Prosthecobacter debontii: one gene and its partner. The protein of the gene in region 2 interacts with the protein of the main gene of each other region in a pairwise test. Links are inferred from orthologs where the notes say so. Each region holds a gene or a part of one and is shown on either strand. Other genes may lie near its edges. The genes, in order: ftsA and B5D61_RS18385.

The links.
Region 1: the proteins of B5D61_RS18385 (region 2) and ftsA interact in binary tests that used the Escherichia coli proteins (3 or more experiments, as listed by UniProt). The link is inferred for Prosthecobacter debontii from one-to-one orthologs.

Annotation. Positions count from the first base shown.
Region 1 is NZ_FUYE01000001.1:41,104-50,114, forward strand. The notes cover bases 2,702-5,561. They hold ftsA (cell division protein FtsA), read left to right. Parts: upstream 2,702-3,454; coding sequence 3,455-4,669; downstream 4,670-5,561. Other genes in these bases: B5D61_RS00245 (cell division protein FtsQ/DivIB), read left to right, coding at 2,702-3,448; B5D61_RS00255 (cell division protein FtsZ), read left to right, coding at 4,731-5,561. Also shown: B5D61_RS00235 (M20 metallopeptidase family protein), read right to left, coding at 1-1,289; B5D61_RS00240 (D-alanine--D-alanine ligase), read left to right, coding at 1,394-2,314; more of B5D61_RS00245, read left to right, coding at 2,459-2,701; more of B5D61_RS00255, read left to right, coding at 5,562-6,629; B5D61_RS00260 (polysaccharide deacetylase family protein), read left to right, coding at 6,645-7,457; B5D61_RS00265 (ABC transporter substrate-binding protein), read left to right, coding at 7,471-9,011. UniProt on the Escherichia coli protein: Essential cell division protein that assists in the assembly of the Z ring. May serve as the principal membrane anchor for the Z ring.
Region 2 is NZ_FUYE01000014.1:82,985-91,961, reverse strand. The notes cover bases 3,824-6,649. They hold B5D61_RS18385 (rod shape-determining protein), read left to right. Parts: upstream 3,824-4,633; coding sequence 4,634-5,665; downstream 5,666-6,649. Other genes in these bases: mreC (rod shape-determining protein MreC), read left to right, coding at 5,751-6,593; recF (DNA replication/repair protein RecF), read left to right, coding at 3,824-4,373. In the rest of the region: B5D61_RS18405 (putative 2-dehydropantoate 2-reductase), read right to left, coding at 10-981; B5D61_RS18400 (putative polyvalent protein kinase domain-containing protein), read right to left, coding at 1,050-1,778; hisS (histidine--tRNA ligase), read right to left, coding at 1,945-3,234; more of recF, read left to right, coding at 3,312-3,823; B5D61_RS26420 (hypothetical protein), read left to right, coding at 6,724-7,341; mrdA (penicillin-binding protein 2), read left to right, coding at 7,331-8,977. UniProt on the Escherichia coli protein: Forms membrane-associated dynamic filaments that are essential for cell shape determination. Acts by regulating cell wall synthesis and cell elongation, and thus cell shape.

The DNA of each region.
Region 1 (9,011 bases), on a different replicon or contig from region 2:
TCACACACGGCGGCCGACATGACTTTCACGCCAACTTTGAGGCAGTCTTCATCCACATCGAACATGGGCGTATGCGCTCCATGGATGATGCCCTTATCTTCATTCGCGACGCCTAACCGAAAGTAAAAACCGGGGGTGACTTGGGCGAAGTAGGAGAAGTCCTCGCCGCCCATGCCTGGGATCACTTCCCAGACATTGGCCTCACCCACTATGCGCCTGAACGCAGGAAGCGTGGCTTTGACGAGCGCTTCGTTATTGATGATGCTGGGGTAGCCGATGCGGTAGTCCATCTCATAGGTGGCTCCGTGCGCTTCGGTGATGCCTTTGAGGATGCGGTGCATCATTTCCACGACCTTATCGCGGAAGGCTGCATCATAGGTCCTCACCGTGCCTCCCATCACCACTTTTTCCGCGATGATATTCTCCCGCTGACCTCCCTGGATGGTGCCGATGCTGATGACCAACGGTTGGCGGGTATTGGTCATGCGGCTGCGGATGGTTTGCAGGGCATTGATGGCCTCAGCGGCCACGACGATGGCATCCACCCCGTAGTGAGGCGCGGAGCCGTGGGCCATCTTGCCACGGATGGTGATTTGAAAGCGGTCGCTGTTGGCGTTGTCCGGGCCGATGGTGTAGGCGAGTTGACCCGCTTGGAGATAATGGGTTTGGTCATCGATCAGGCCGACTGGAGAAACTGAAGTGGAACAGTGAAGCCCAAAAACAGCATCGGGGCGTGGATTGTCCATCGCGCCTTCGGCGACCATTAGCTTGGCACCCCAATCCTTCTTGTAGGTGTTAGGCATAGCTTCCTCCGCCGGTTGAAAAAGGAATTTGACGCTGCCTTTGATCTGGTCGCGATGTTTGGCCAGCAGTTCAGCGACGCCGAGAGCCACAGTGGTATGTACATCATGACCGCAGGCATGCATGACGCCGGGGTTTTGGGAGCGATAGGGCACGGCTCGCAGTTCTTTGATGGGGAGAGCATCCATATCCGCCCGCACGGCCACACATTTGCCCTCCTGGCCTCCTTTTAACAGGGCGACCACACCGTGCTTGGCGACTCCGGTTTGCACGTCCAGCCCGAGCGCTCTGAGTCGGTCGGCCACCAAGGCGGCCGTGCGGTGCTCTTCATTGGAGAGTTCGGGGTGGCTGTGAATGTCCCGTCTGGTTTCGACAAGCTTGGGAAACATCTCTTCCACCGATTGCGCAAACAAAGCATCTCGGACTTCGTCGGCCCAGACCGAAGTCGCAAGACCCATGACCAGCAGCGGCAGGATTTTCAGGCTCATTCTCGGTAGGCTAGAAATGCGGCGTTCGTCTGGCAAGCCTGCTCGCAGGAATTTCTCTGTCACGCTCTTGCGTGTTGGCTGGAGTGAGCGCATATCTGCGCACCATGCTCGACATCACAGGCAAGAAAATCGCCGTCCTTTTTGGCGGTCCGGGTAATGAACGCGAAGTGTCTAAAAAGACGGCGGAAAGCGTCGTCGCGGCTCTGAAAACGAAAGGAGCGGAGGTGGTGGAGGTGGATGTTCACGGGCCTGATTTCGTCGTGCCTGAGGGTGTCTTCATCGCCATGAACCTCATTCACGGCACCTTTGGTGAAGACGGACAGATTCAGGCGATTTTGGAAGAGCGCGGTATCCCCTATACCGGAGCTGGTGTGCAGAGCAGCCGCATTGCTTTCGACAAAGCTTTGAGCAAAGAGAAATTCATCGCCGCAGGGGTGCCTACGCCGCGCTCGCAGAACTACAAACTCGACGGCAGTGAGCCTCTGAGCATCACCATTCCTCTCGTTTCCAAGCCGCCTCGTGAAGGATCAAGCGTGGGCGTAAACATCTGCCGCACGGGAGAAGAGTGGGCCAAGGGGATCGAAGAAGCGCTTAAGTACGGAACGACCACGTTGGTGGAGGAATTCATCGACGGAAAGGAACTGACGGTGGGCGTTTTGGGCGATCAAGTCCTGCCGATCATTCACATCGAGCCCGTCGAGGGCTTTTACGATATCAACAACAAGTATCCATGGATGACGGGCACGGGCAAAACGCTCTACCATTGTCCGGCTGAACTGGATGAGGCCACCACCAAGCGGGTGCAGGATGCAGCACTTGCAGCTTTCCAGTCCTGCGGCACCGAGGTTTATGGCCGTGTGGATGTGATGCTGAGAAACGACGGCGAACCCTTCGTTTTGGAGATCAATACGATTCCAGGCATGACGAGTAGCAGTCTCTTGCCCAAAGCAGCGGCGGCGGTGGGCATCGATTTCCCAGACCTGTGTGTGCGCATCATTGAGTTGTCTCTGGCGGCTCGCCCCTAACCTCAGGAAAACTTCGCGGTTTTGTAGGAAAACCCGCAAGAGTTCCTTTTTTCTGGAAAATTCATGGCATTTAGAGACTGTTTCGGGTATTTAAGATAAGCTAAACATCAAGATCTTTGTGATTTTGGCGAGCAGCTCCCGAACATGGTCACTCCCAAAAATGCTTCTGCTGCGGCTTCGAAGCCGAAACGCCCTGCTAAAAAGCGGCGGGTTCAGGCTGCTGTGACGACCGTGGAAGTGTGCTTGAATGTGGACTCCCCCAAGATCCGCGAGATGGAAAAAAAAGCCGCCCAGCGTCGTGGTTTTAAATGGGCTTTGGGGCTGATCATCATCATCTGCTTTTTAGCTTTGCTGAAAGTGACGGTGCAGGAGGCCATTCTGAAAAATCCCCAGTTTGCTTTGCGGGATGTGGCAGTTCAGACCACCGGTCCTTTGACCGTCGAAAAGATCGTCCGAGCCACCCAACTGACTCAGGGAGAAAATCTGCTGACGATCAACATGCGAGCCCTGCACACGCGGCTGCGCCAGCTTCCTCCGGTGAAGGACGTGTCGATCGAGCGGGATTTTGATGCGGGTCTGATGACCCTTCGCATCAGCCAACGCCTACCTGTCGCTTGGCTGGATTGTGCCAAGCTGGGCATGATCGCAGGTAGGCCAGAGGTGGGTTATCTGTTGGATCATGATGCGGTGCCTTTTCCGTGTGATGTGGTCTCCGAGGCGCTCGCCGGTCTTCCGGTGATTCGTTACCCAGGACTAGCCCAGAAAACGGCCGGGGTGGCGCTTCAGGATTTGCAACTGACAGCCGCACTGACGCTGTTGAAGGAACTCGAATCCCGCTTTGAAAACGGTCAGCCCCAGGTTCGCATCATCGAGATTCAGACGCCGTATTCCATGGTGGCATCCTTCACGGACAAATCAGAAATCACTTTCGGCGTGGATGATTTGGATGTGCAACTCGCCCGCTTGGATCGTGTGAGGATCGAAGCTCGGCAGCGTGGCTGGGAGATCGAAAGCTTGAATCTTCTCGCCCGTCAAAACGTCCCAATCACTTTTCGCCAACCCCCGGACCTCGCTGGCCTTCAGCCCGAGCCGACCGTGCCCGTTTCCCTCCCCAAAACCCCCTCTGTTCGTTGACCTACTATGGCGAAGACCACCATCTATGCAGGCCTGGAAATCGGCACCAGCAAGATCTGCGTCGTCGTCGGCGAGGCAAAGCGTGATGGCACCATCAAGATTCTGGGTGTCGGCACGGCCCCTTCCCGCGGCGTTCGCAAAGGCGAAATCGTGGACTTTGATACAGTCCATACCTGTCTGAATGATGCCCTCGTGCGGGCTGAGGATTATAGCGATGTGATGATCCGCAATGTCTTCCTGGGCGTTAGTGGTGGACACATCGAGAGCGTGAATAACCGGGGATGTTACCGGCTGCCAGCCGATCAATCGGAAATCACCGAAGATGATGTGGAAGAGGTGAAGGAGATTGCTCGGAATGTGCCTGCGCCTCAGGACAGCATCTCCATGCACAGCGTGACCCGCCAATACATCGTGGATGGAGTCGAGGCCGTGCGACAGCCGATCGGCCGCCAAGCCCGCCAACTGGAGGCGGACTATCACATTGTCCATGGCAGTCTGCCGCGGATTCAGAATTCGATCAAATGCGTCAAAGAAGTGCCTTTGGAAGTCGAAGACGTGGTCTTCAACGGTATCGCCGCAGCCCAAGTCGTCTTGAATCGCGAAGCGAAGCGGGAAGGGGCTTTGATGATCGATTTAGGCGGAGGCACGGCTGACTTTGTGCTGTATGAAGATGGCATGCTCACCATCTCAGGCTGCGTGCCACTGGGCGGAGATCACATTAGCCAAGATATTGCCATGGCTCTCCAGATCCCCCACGGCAGAGCTGAGGCCCTGAAAATCACTGAAGGAAGCTGCGTGTATGAAGACGTCCCGCCTGGGGACATGGTGCGTGTGGAGGACGACACGGGCTATGTGCTGGGCGAGGTGGAGCGCGCTTTCCTGAATGAGGTGATCTACCTGCGAGTGAGAGAAATCTTGGAGCAGGTTCACCAGAGGTGTGAGGGGCACATCGGGCGTCTTGCAGCAGGAGTTTATCTCACAGGTGGCTCTAGCCTGCTAAAAGGTATTGACGTAGTGGCCCGGGAAGTGTTTGGAATGAAGGTAACGCGGGCCGGGTCAGCTCCCGTCAGTGGCGTCACTGCCACTTTCGAGAATCCTCAATTCTCCGCGCCCATCGGTCTCATTCGCTATGCGCAGATCTTGGATCAAGAAAAGCCATTCCTCTCCCCGCTTAAACGGCTGGCGCATCGGATGGCTGACCTCTTGTCCGTGGCCATCTGACATAGCTTTTTTCTTTTCATCCCCCCTTTCGTTATAACCCTTCATTCATCCCATCCGTCCTATGGTTGAATACGATCGCCAATCGCTGCGAGAAGAGCCCAATAAACCCGCCCTCCGCACCTGCATCGTCGGCATCGGCGGCGCGGGTAGCAATGTTCTGGATCGCATCACCCTGGACCGCACGGTGGATGCGCAATTGGTGTGCATGCATACGGATATTCGTGTGCTCGGTCATGCCATGGCACCCACGAAGATTCAGCTCGGGGCTGAACTCATGCGGGGCGTCGGTGCCGGTGGTGATCCCGACCTTGGGCGTGAAGCGGCCATGTACTCCCGGGATGAAATCCGGCAGGCCATTGAAGGGCACGACATCGTCTTCATCTGCGCCGGTCTTGGCGGAGGAACCGGGTCGGGTGCCGCGCCCGTGGTCGCAGAAATTGCCAAATCCACCAATTCTCTGGTTTATATCACGGCGACCATGCCTTTCAGCTTTGAAGGTCGCCGCCGTCTCAATCAGGCTGAGGAAGCTTTGCAGCAGCTTCAAAAGCGTGCGGATGCGCTCATCCTCTTTGAAAATAATCGCATGGGGGAACTGACCCTGCCGAAGGATGGTATTCAGAAAGCCTTTGCTCAGGCGGATCAACTGATCGCTCAGAGCTTGCGCGCTGTTTCCACCATCGTCAGCATGCCAGGTCTCGTGAAGCTAGGTCTGGATGACCTCACCAGTGCTCTTAGTACCTCGAATGGTCGTTGCTTGTTCGGCTTCGGTGAGGCCCGTGGTCAGAACCGTGGCACGGAAGCTCTCAAGCGTGCACTCAAAAGTCCGCTTATCGATCAAGGCCGTCTCCTGCACCAGACTAAGACCCTGCTTGTGCACATCGCTGGTGGGGAGACGCTCACGCTCATGGAGGTGGATGCCATCATGAAGCAATTGGGCCGCCATGTGCCAGACCATACGCACATCCTGTTCGGGGTGGCTGTGGACGCTAAACTGGGAGAAACCATTTCCGTCACACTCATCAGTTCCTTGGGCCTCGCTCAGCTGAACACCATTGCTGCGGCTGCGCCGCCTGCCAACATGCTGCCACTGACGGATCGCCCCATGCCCAGCATGGCCGATGCTGTCGCAGCCCCACCGGCTCCTGCGCCTGCACCGAAAGTTCGTGCCCCGGCTTCTCGCCCGACACCCCCTGTCGCTGCAGCTCCAGCCATGTCCCCGGCTGCTCCTGCCACATCGCCAAGCCCAGTTCGCGCCGGTCCTCCGCCTTTCGAAGACTCCATGGACATGTTGTTCAAGGAGGATGAAATCATCTCTCAATCTTCGCTGACCCATTTGGAATCTCAGGGCAGTTATAAGGCCGAAGCGCCTGAGCTTTTCTCTGAAAGTTTCGCTCCTGCTCCCGCTGCTTCGGTTTCGGCCCCCGTGGCTCCTGCCTCGGTGGCAGCTTACACGACTGCTCCAGCCCACAACTCACCTTTCCCACCTGCGCCTGCGGCTGAGATGGTGCCTGAGCAGCCTCCGGTCGCCTACGAGGAAGAGGAGTATTACGAAGAAGAGACGCAAGTGGTGAGCAGCACCTATGAGCCGGAGCCTGAACCTCCTGCTCCCGAGCCAGCCCCAGCCCCGGCTCCTGTTGTGCGCGATCGTCCGCGCATCGAAGACTTTATCCAGGCTGCACCGCCTCCGCCTCCGCAGCCCCAGCAGCCCGTTTCTCGTCCTCCGACATCGCCTTTGGCTGCGGTCGTGGCACGTACCAATCTTCCGCCGGAAGACATGGCTTACGCACCACCGCCTAACATGGTGATGCCGAAGAAGCTGGCAGGTGAAGCTCAATCGGATCTGGGTTTCTCCAACCAAGATCGTGGGCGTTTCAAAGACACGGAGCCCGCGTTGGCCTCTGGGGGTGAAGACCTGGATGTGCCGACATGGATGCGCCTGAAACGGAAGCTGAAGCGCTAGTAAGGCTCTCTCGGAATGGCTTTGCCTGCGCTTGAGCAGCCTGCGGAATGTCGGCGTGAAAATGCGCGCCGATTCGTCGTCAGTTTGTTGCCGGGTACGGCTGTCGTCCTGCTTTTGACGTTCGGTCAATGGGGCTGGGCGGCTATCGTTTTTTGGACGGTTTTCGCCATCATTGGTTATGGCAGCACCATTCCTTCATCGCGGTTGTTCGGGCCGCATGTCACGGAATTACCGGAGCCGCAGACGCAGCAAAATCAGGTCTGGATCACCCTAGACGATGGGCCTGATCCAGTGATCACTCCTCTGCTTCTGGATATCTTGGATCGCCATCAAGCTAAGGCGGGTTTTTTCTTGATAGGAGATCGAGCTCAGAAGCACCCCGATCTCGTGCGGGAGATCGCCAAGCGTGGGCATTTGATTGGCAATCATAGCCAAACCCATCCATCCGCTAATTTTTGGATTTTGCGGCCCAAGCGGATGTGGGCGGAGGTGGCGGGTTGTCAAAAGACGCTCGGTGAGATTTTGGGAACGCCACCGACGTGGTTTCGCCCGCCTGTAGGGCATCACAATCTGTTTCTGTCTCCCCCCTTGCGTGCGCTCGGCCTGACAATGGCCATTTGGAATTGCCGGGGCTTCGATGGCGTGATCCAAGATCCGGCTTTGATTCTGGAGTTAATCGGGAAGCAATTACGTCCCGGCTCCATCATCCTCTTGCATGACGCCGTGCCGAGTGGTCCTGACGTGTTGGAGTCCACTTTGAAGCTGATCCAGGCACGAGGATTGCATCCAGCTTTGCCTGAGATTGCATCCCCCGATACACGCGCCTAGTCTGGCAGACTCTATGAAGCGGACTCTTATCTTTGGCATTCCCCTGGTGGCGATTGGTGTCGCCTTCTGGGCGGTATGGCAGGTCCGCCAATTGCAGACACCTTCGGAAGCGGTCGTGATGATGTTACCCGACGGCATTCCTGCTCTAAATCCTTTTTTACCGACCTCGGAGGCAGAGCGGCAGTTGCTGGACCTTCTGCACGAGCCGCTGGTTCGGTTGGATGGACAGGGAAGGCTCAGCCCGGGGCTTGCCTCCACCTGGGGCTGGCACCAGCGGGTGAGTTGCATCTACGCGTCTTCCCAGGCTTTGCAGGCGGCTCAGAGAAGATTGGCTGAGGTTTCAGAGGAGTTGAGGCAGCTTTGGGGATTGGAGGAGGTGACCACGGAGGGGCAGATCTTGTCTCTACGCTTTGCCAGCCCAGCTAGCGCCCGGGTGGATGATGCCTTGCAAGCCTTGAAAGAAGACCCGCCTCAGCCCTTGGCCTTTTTGCGAGTGGAGGGGTCTTCTCGACCTCTGCTGGAAGAGTTTTTTCAGTCGTCGGGTCGGGCTCTGCGTCTTTGGTTTGATACCAACGGCGCCTGCGAGGTAGTGACTTCTCGTTCACTCTATCAGCTCAGAGAGGCCGCTGCGGCTTTCTTTGCAGAGAAAAAACAAGAGACGCCCAAATTGACCGTCTTCGCTGAGGTGGCTGCTCTGGTGGAGCCCGTGCTGGACTTCGAATTGAATGTCAACCGGGCTACCTGGGCGGATGGTTCACCAGTGACGGCTGCGGACGTGGATGCCACCGTTCAGCATGTGAACCGTGCGGGTTATCCCGTGGCGGGACGGGAGGGATTTCAGCACATTCAGTCCATCGCGGCGCAGGGCAGCCGTGGAGTGCGTGTCACTTATCGGCGCAGTTATGGCGCGGCTTTGGCCAGTTGGGTTGGGTTGCCGATTTTGCCTCAAAAATGGTTAGCCGCCTCGCAAGATGTTGAAGGGCCTCCGCCTGGGGCAGGGGCTTGGCAGATTCAGTCCCAGTCGAGCCGACAGCTTTCCCTAGTGCCGAAGACGGATGCTGAGGCTGCTACCGGAAGTTCGCTGCAGGTAATGGCGGCATCTCCGGCGCTTCAGGCTCGGGTGGCTCTGGCGGCGGGGGCCTTAGACATCGTCTGGCCGGGGAGTGATGGCGCTGAGCTGTATCAGGAATCTCTGCTGACCTTTCAACCTGCGCCGCCTCACAATCGTTTGTTAGCGCTATGCAATGTCCGCTCGTCTCGCCTTTCCGAGTTGCCCGTGCGTGAGGCTTTGTTCTTGGGGTTGAATCGTCACGCTCTGCTTTCAGAAGGCGCAGATGGTGTGGCACGGCTGGCCGAGATGCTGTTTCCGCCGGGTTTGTGGCTTTCACCGGCCCCGGAACCGGCGGCGTATGATCTACAAGCCGCGCGGCAAAAGCTGGAGTCGGCGGGCTGGTTGCCGGATGTTACAGGCGTGGCGAAAAAGGGAGGTCAGGCTCTGAAGTTCAACCTCCTCGTTACGACGGGCAATCCCCAGCGTGAGCGTTTGGGCCGATT
Region 2 (8,977 bases):
CCGCAGAAATTAGCAACCTGCGGCTTGAGGTCCACGAATCGCTCCACTCAATTCCTCATAAAGCGCCTGCACCTTGGGCATCGCTAGACCTGCGGCCGCTGCTTGGCGCACGGGCTGTCCCCAGATGGCTTCGAGTTCCACTTCACGACCTTCGAGGTAATCGATGAGTGAGGAGGGCTTGTAGGCCTGCATGGTGCGGGTGCGCTCGATCATGTCGTGGACGAGGCCTTCTGGGAGTTGATGGCCGAGCGCGGCGGCGGTCTGAATGATCTCGGTCATCAGTTCACGAACGCGGTTTTCCAGCGTGGGATCAGCCAGGATGGCGGCGGTATCGATGCCTCCGGCGGCAATGGACAGTCCGTTGAAGGGGATGTTCCACACCAGCTTCTGCCAGCGTGCTGCAGCGAGGCTTTCGACGACTTGGCAGTCAATCAGACTGTCTCGAAACGCCTGGGCGATGGCGTGGGTGCGGGGAAGAGGAGCGCGGGTGTGTTCCCCCAGATTGATGCGGCCTTGAGCCAGATGATGAATGACCCCTGGGGCGAGGCGATTGATGCAGACGAAGCACAATCCACCAAGCACGCGCTCCGCACCGAAGTGCTCGGCCAAGAACTCTTCATTGCCCAAGCCGTTTTGCAGCGTGAGCAGCAAGGTTCCCTCATGAAGAAGCGGCGGGATGAGATCGAGCAGAGCTTCATTGGCCGTGACCTTGAGGGCGATGATCACCAGATCACACGGACCGATCTCCTCAGGGCTGCGATGTGCGTTCACCTTCAGCTGGACGTCGCCCTGCGGACTGGTGATCTGCATGCCCTCGCGGGTGACGATTTCATAGTCACTGCGCATGAGAAAATGCACATCGTGTCCGTGCTGAGCCAATCTGCCGCCATAGTAGCAGCCCACGGCTCCAGCCCCGATGATGGCAATGCGGCCTAACGAAAAGGAATGAGAAGAGGCAACCACGGAAGATTCAGAAGACACGGAGGTGGGAGGTTTTGGAGAAACAAATATTCCGTGAGGCCATGTCATGTCTGACACGGAAGTGCAATTCACTCGGATGGAGAAGCGGTGGGCCAAAGACCCAGATTCGTGAGAGCTTCGACACGTTCGGCCCGAGTATTGAAATAGAAGTGAGCATCAATGGGATGGAGTTCACCGTTGGTGTCTAAAATGACATTGTTCTCATGCAAATCATTGATGCACAGATGGCAGTTAAGGGAATCTCCAACCGTGAAACTCGGGATCAATGAGTTTGGAGATTCGTGATGCAGTCCCCTGGCTTCAAGTCCCTCTTTTAGAGCCGCCCAAGGTGGATGGACTCCTTCGACAAAAGGTTGTGAGACGACAATGTGAAGCCTTCCATCATAAAGATAAAAACCCTCCAGGTGGATGGAATCTTGGAAAAGGTAGTTTGAGAGAAGATGGTCCGTTCGATAGTCGAACAAGGATTCGGTGGCGACTGCCTGGACGTCGAGATCTTTGACGACGCGGTTTTGAGATAAGAAATGCGCGACTTTGTGTTCACTGCCACTGCGCATGGCATGCGTTGCCATGAAATCCCGGATGCCAGTTGGGTCCAGCCATAAGCCGGTGCTGCTGGCAAACTGGCTCAGGGCCTGGGTTTCATCGTCGCCTGCAGCGCCTGGACTTTTTCCAGGGTCATCGGGCCCTGATTGCTCAATTGCCGCTGCCGCGCTTCGGAGAAGACCTTGCGGACCTCCGAAATCGTCTTGGGCTTGGTGATAGGCACCTGGATCTTGGGCATAAGCAGCGAGCAATGCTCTAAGCTGCGATCAGAAACCCTGGAATCAAGCAAAAGGTTTTCACTGGGTGTGCTACCGCCTCCGTCGAAGTTCTGGTCTTTATGGAAGCCCTCTGTTTTGAGCAGTCGACGCGGCGGCGCTCTCGGTCAGAGCGCCCGTCTTGATTCATCGCTCGTGGAACTTACGCAATCAAATGCCCTGTGATTGGCTTGGCGAGCTCGGTTTTCACCGTGCTCACGAGATCCTCGATGGCGATGAGTTCCTGGCTGCGGCTGACGAGGTTTTTGATCGTGACCTGCGGGTATTCACCCCCGAAGACGATGGCGAGGCGGGCCTTCTGATTTTCAGCGGCTTGGAACTGCTTGCCAACCTTCTGGGAGCCGAAGCTGAAGTCCACGCGCACATTGGCGGAGCGAAGCGCCTGCACGGCAGCTAAGGCATGACCACGTTGGGCTTCATCGGCAATCACCACATAAGCATCCACGCCTTGCTGGGCATTCAGATATTCGGTGATGCCCATCTGGGCACCAGGAGTTTTGGAGAGTAAGATGCCAAGTACGACATCCCCCATAGCGAAGCCGGCGGCTGGCATGTCCACATGACCATCGCTCATCAGAGCGCAGAGCTTGTCATAGCGTCCACCACCCGCCACAGCACGCAGGCCATGCTTGAGATCGAAGACTTCAAACACGGTGCCGGTGTAGTAGGCCAGACCGCGCACGATGCTGGCATCGATCTTCACATAAGGCCAGAGACCCCGTGCGGTGAGATCCGCACGCAGGGCTGCGAAGGCTGGATGATCACCATCTGTGGAGGTCATGAAGGAACGCACCTCATCCAAGGTTAGGCCAATGGCGGTGAGCTTTTGGGCGGTCTCTTCAGGCTTGGCGCGTTCGATCTTATCGATGATCTGAAGGAAGGCCGAGCCATGTTCTTCCGCGATGCCTTTGTCCTTGAGGAAATCGGTCCAGATCTGGCGATTGCTCAGGCGGATGACGAAGTCTTCTTTAGAGATACCGAAGGCGAGCATCACATCGATGGCCAAGGCCACAAGCTCCGCATCGGTGCCTTGGCTGGCATCACCGAGGATGTCGGCATTGAACTGGATGAACTCACGCGTGCGGCCTTCCTGAGGCTCTTCATAGCGGAAGCAGGAGCCGATCTGGAACCACTTGATAGGTTTCTTGTAATCGCGATGACGGGTGGTGGCCATGCGGGCCAGGGAAGGGGTCACCTCAGGGCGCAGGGAGATTTCGCGCTCCGCTTTATCTTGAAAGCAGAAGAGCTGAGCCGTGATCTCATCACCGCTTTTTTTGCGGTAAAGGTCCGTGCTCTCCACGACGGGAGCTTCGTATTCGACAAAGCCGTAGCGGCGGGCGACGGAACGCCAGGTGTCGAAAATGTAGTTACGCAATGCGCACTCCTCTGGGAAGAAGTCGCGAAAGCCTTTGACGGTGCGGAAGGAGGCCATTAGAAGGGCCGGACACATGGCTGCCTGGGCTGCGAATTTCAACCGAAAATGAGTCCTACAGCTTTGTGGGATGCCCCATGCTGACTGACCTGTTGCTCCGAAACTTCCGCTGTTTTGAAGAATGCCGCGTCACGCTGCATCCTGAGATGACGGTCTTCATCGGGCGTAATGCCCAGGGGAAAACCTCTCTGATGGAGGCGGCTTGTGTGCTACTCCGGCTACAATCTCCCCGCACCAGCAATCGTGGTGAACTCATCCGCTTAGGTGCTAAAACCTTGCTGATCGAAGGCACGCTGGATGGGCATCGGCTGCGCTGTGCACAGTCCGCCTCGGTGCGCCGATTGGCGGTCGATGGTGCGGTGTGTGGTCGCTCCGCAGATTATCTGCAATCCAGCGGTCTGCTGGTGTGGATGGACCATCGCGATATGAATCTGCTGCGAGGTGGCGCAGAGCATCGGCGGCGTTATCTGGACTTCGCTGCTAGCCAGATGTTTCCTGACTATCTTAAGGCCCTGCGTGGTTATGAGCGTGCACTGAGAGGGCGTAACTATGTGCTCAAGCGTGATGCCGTTATCGCTTGGAAACAAGCTGATGCCTTTGCCAAAGTGATGGATGATTTCGCCCAGGTGATTATCGCCAGGAGACAGGAGTTGGTGGCGATCCTTCAGCCTCACGTCACCCGCATTCATGGAGTCTTAAGTGCTGGGGGCGAGGTTGGCGTAACGAACTATGCACCCAGTCTTATCGAGGGATCCTTGCTTGAAAAACTTGGGCTGTTGCGTGAGGAGGAACAGCGTCTGCGGCAGACCCTCGCGGGACCGCATCGGGATGATGTGGATCTCAAGCTCAATGACCTGGATGCGACCTCCTTTGCTTCAGAGGGACAGCAGCGCAGTATGGCGCTCTCTCTAAAAATTGCTCAGGCCCACGCCTTGGAACAGGTATCGGGCAACGCGCCACTTTTGCTCTTGGATGACGTATTTGGTGAGCTGGATGCGGATCGGCGCCGAGCGCTTCTTCAACTCCTGCCCACGGGCACTCAAAAGGTTCTCACCACCACGACGCTGGATTGGGCGCGGGGCGAGTCTCTCCCCGGACAGGTGTATGGGGTCGATAGGGCTCGGATCGAGCTCAAGTAAAACCTTTACGCCGCCTAAGTTTTAATCTTGTTTTTAAATATTGCGTATTGCAATACAATGACTGTCAGGAGTCGAAATTTCAATTTTCTCAGCGGGGATTCTTCCCTTGACCCTAAAAAAGCCCGCTCTTAATCTTCCGACAAGTTCAGGAGCCCCGTGGGTGGCGCTGCTTTTGTGATCTGAGAAAAGCCGGATTCCTTCCACTCCCCCACAGGGTCCGCTGCTACAATTTTCTCAATCTCAACATTTTCAGCTTCATCATGCTAGGCAAACTTTTCGGCTTTGTCGCCAACGACATCGGAATCGACCTCGGAACAGCAAATACTCTCGTTTACGTCAAAGATCATGGCATCGTGCTCCGAGAGCCGTCCGTGGTGGCGGTAAAATCCGGCTCCAATGAGGTGGTCGCCGTGGGGGATGACGCCAAGCGCATGCTCGGGAGAACGCCGGGTGGCATCACCGCCATCCGCCCCTTGAAGGACGGTGTGATCGCCGACTTCCGCGTGACTGAGGCCATGCTGCGTCACTTTATCAAGAAGGTCCAAGGCGGCGGTCGTAAGATGCGTGGCCCACGTGTGGTCATCGCGGTGCCCTCGGGGATCACCGAGGTGGAAAAGCGTGCCGTGAAAGAGAGTGCCGAGCAGGCAGGTGCCCGTGAGGTTTATCTGATCGAGGAACCCATGGCCGCTGCGATTGGCGTCGGTCTGCCCGTGCAGGAGGCTGCTGGGAACATGATCGTGGACATCGGTGGTGGCACCACTGAGGTGGCCATCATTTCTCTCAGCGGTATCGTTTACAGCCGCAGCGTCCGCGTGGCTGGGGATGAGCTGGATGAGGCCATCATCAACTACATGAAGCGTGCCTATAACCTCATGATCGGGGAGCGCACGTCTGAGGAGATCAAGCTGCGCATCGGTTCTGCTTTCCCGCTGGGTAAGGAAACGACGATGGAAGTGAAAGGGCGCGACATGGTGGCCGGTCTGCCAAAAACGATCACCATCACCAGCCAAGAGGTCCGTGAGGCCATGCTGGAGCCGCTGAATGCCATCATCGACGCCGTGCGCACCACTCTGGAGCGCTGCCCACCTGAACTTTCTGCCGACCTCGTGGACCGAGGTATCATGCTCGCCGGTGGCGGTGCCCTGCTGCGGGGGCTGGATAAACTGCTCCAGGAAGAGACGGCCCTCCCCGTGCATGTGGCTGAGGACCCTCTCAGTGCCGTGGGCGAAGGCACAGGCCGCGTGCTGAGCGAGCTGGAATTCCTGCGCAAGGTCAGCACCACGGACGTGTAAGGGAACTGCCATCGATGGAACCCCATCCTGCTCCGTTCACAGCGAGGCTGAAGGAATGAGGCGGAGTAAGATCAAAGGCTGAACCATGAAAAAGCTCAATATCCTGGCACTGCTGCTGTTCATCGCGGCGGTCGTATCCGTCTTCACGATGGATACGCCTGTGACGAGGGACATCCAGAGCCGGACGATGACGGTGCTCGCTCCATTCATCCACTCCAGTGCGGCGGTGGAGCAAAGTGTCAGCGGGGCGATTGCCTCCCCAGATGATCCACGCGAGCTGAAGCGCGAAACGGATCGGCTCCAGATTGAGGTGGACCGGCTGCGCATCATTTCGCAGAAGCACGCGCAGACACTGGAGGAAAATCGTAAGCTGCGGGACCTTCTTGAGTTCAAACAAGCTGCTCCTTTTAAGCTCACAGCAGCACGTGTGATCAAGCGTGTCTCCTCCACCTGGTGGAACAGCATGATCATTGACAAAGGGTCGCTGGACGGTTTGGCGACGGATAGTCCGGTGATCAGCGCTGCTGGGTTGATCGGTAAGACTGGCAAACTAGCCCCGCATATGGCGGAGGTCATTTTGCTCACGGATGAGACCTGCCGTGTGTCGGCTCGTATCGAGGGCACCTTGGAACAGGGCATTCTTTCTGGGGAGCGTGCTGGGCTGGACCTGCGTCCGGATTTGCATTTGCGCTTTCTGAACAAGAACGTGTTTATCAATCCCGGTGCCAATGTGATCTCCACGGGGGAAGGCGGGCTGTTTCCTGCCGGTCTGCTCGTTGGCCGTGTGAAGCGTTTTGTTAACCGCGATCTCTCAGGTGAGGCGGTCGTGGAGCCCGCAGTGGACTTCTCCCTGCTGGAGCATGTTTTCGTCGTGGAAATGCAACCGACGGCCGAAGAAGCGGCTCAACCTGTTGCGCCCAACAAATAGTGTATCCACATGATCCCGGCGATGAAAGATGTGCGAACCTATGATGCATCAGGGGTCTTTGGGATGCATTTGGTTAGTCTCTGCTCACTCGCTGGACAAAACATGACTTTGGCCGCCGTTTCGTAAGACCATGGTTTTCTATCCCGTCACTTTCCTGCTGCTGCTGATCACCTTCGTGGTGCAGGAGTTCATTCCGGGGATCCCGATGGCTCAGTATGCCACGCTGTTTCTGCCGCCGGTGTTTTTCTTTGCTGCTTCCGTGGCGGTGCCTTTTCCGGTCATGTTGATGCTGGCGTTCGTCACAGGCTTCCTCTGGGATGCCCGCTACGTCCCGGGGGTGTTTGAGCCGGCGAAGCATGTGACGAATTCATTTCTGGGAAATGGGATCATGCCTGAGCTGGACATGGTGGCCGGCGGGTTTGGTTTCGGGCTGTCCATTTTGCTTTTCGGGTTGCTGGGCACTTTCCTCCAGGGGGTGCGGCCTCTTTTCCGTCGTGGACGGCTGGAACTGCCGGTCCTGTTGGTGGGGTTCACCACCTTCGCTTGGCTGTTCAGCGAATACATGATCATGACTTTTTTGCGTGGCAGCCTTTATTTTCCAACGGGAGTCTGGACCAAGATGGTCACAGATACCCTCCTGGCCATGCTGGCATCTCCGTTGATTTTCCTTCTCCTCTACATGCTAGCCGGGCTGTCGCGTTACGAAATCAAATATGAAGGACTGAGGTATTCATTCGATGGTCGTTAAATATCGCTTTCGTCTCTACCTGATGACCCTCGCCATGCTGTGCGGGTTTGGGTTGCTCGTGTATCGGCTCTGGTCGCTGCAGATTGTGCGGCAGTTAGAGTTCGTGAACAAAGTGCCGGAGGCTAAGCGCCAGCTCGCTCGTATCCCGGGTGTTCGCGGTGAGATTAAGGATCGCAATGGGATCGTGCTGGCCACCAACAAAGCCTCCTTTGAGGTGCAGGTGAATTTGCGGGAAGTCTTCGAGGAATACGCACGGCAATGCCGTCAGAAGAAGGTCGATATCCCAGTGGTGCCTTTCGAATACATGGATCGTGGTCTGCCTCGTAAAAAAGAGGAGCCGGACATCGTGCGCATGTTTCAGGAGCTGATCATCTCCCGCTTGGATGAGATGGGGCTGGCAGTGCCTTACAATGCGGACGCACTGCGTGTGCACTATCGCAGCTTTGGCGGTGTGATTCCGTGGGTCTATCGCGACAGTTTGAACTTTGCCGAGTTCAGCCGCTTTGCGGAGCACAATCTCGGCTTACCCGGAGTGACGGTGGCGGAGCGCGGCAGCCGTGTGTATCCTTATGGAGCCATGGCGTGTCACATCATGGGGTATGTCCGCCTTCCAGATGATCAACGTGTGTCGGTGGAGGAGCGTAAAGGCTGGGACTACTACATGCCAGATGACTACGGTGGCGCGGGGGTAGAGAAAAGTTTCGATAAGCATCTGCGGGGCAAGCCCGGGGTGCGCACCATGCAGGTGAATGAGCGTGGTCGCTTGGTGGGAGAGGTCAGCTACGAAGCCCCGCGCAAAGGCAATGACGTGTATCTCACCCTGGATGCCCGCATCCAATACATTGCCGAGAAAGCTTTGCGGGATGGTAAAGTGGGACGTGGCTCGGTCGTGGTGATTCAGCCTCAGACCGGAGAGGTGCTGGCCATGGCCTCAGTGCCGAGTTATGACCCGAATCGCTTCATCCCGAGCATCTCTCAGGCAGACTATGACATGCTGCTGTCTAACAAGACGGTGCCGCTGATGAACCGTGCCACCCGCACCTTCGTGCCGGGCTCCACTTACAAGGTGCCTATCGCTTTGGCCGGGTGCTTGGCCGGTATTCAGAATCGTAATTTCAACTGCGCAGGCAGCGTCACCTACGGCAGCAAGGCCATGCAGTGCTGGATTCAACGTCAGAGCGGTGGCTCTCACGGCTCCCTGGGCTTGAGTGACGCTCTCATGCGCTCCTGCAATTGCTACTTCTACCAGTATGGCAATGCGGCGGGGATCGATAACATCACCAAGGTGGGTAAGATGCTCGGGCTCGGTGAACGCACGGGCATCGAGTTGGAAGAAGATGAAGGTGGTATTTTGCCCAATCCGGCTTGGCTACGCATGACCAGCCCCCGGGATCGCTGGAGTAATGGTCATACGGCTAACACCTCCATCGGGCAGGGCAGCGTCCTGGCCTCGCCCTTACAGATGGCCTCAGTCTCGGCGGCTGTGGCTTCGGGCAGGTCCTACATTCCCCACCTGTTGAACCGGGTGATGGATCACGATGAGCTGGTGATGGAAAACAAACCCACCCTGCGCACCGACCTGAGCCAATTTTTCGATCCGAAGTCCCTGGAGCTGGTGCGCAAAGGCATGTGGAAG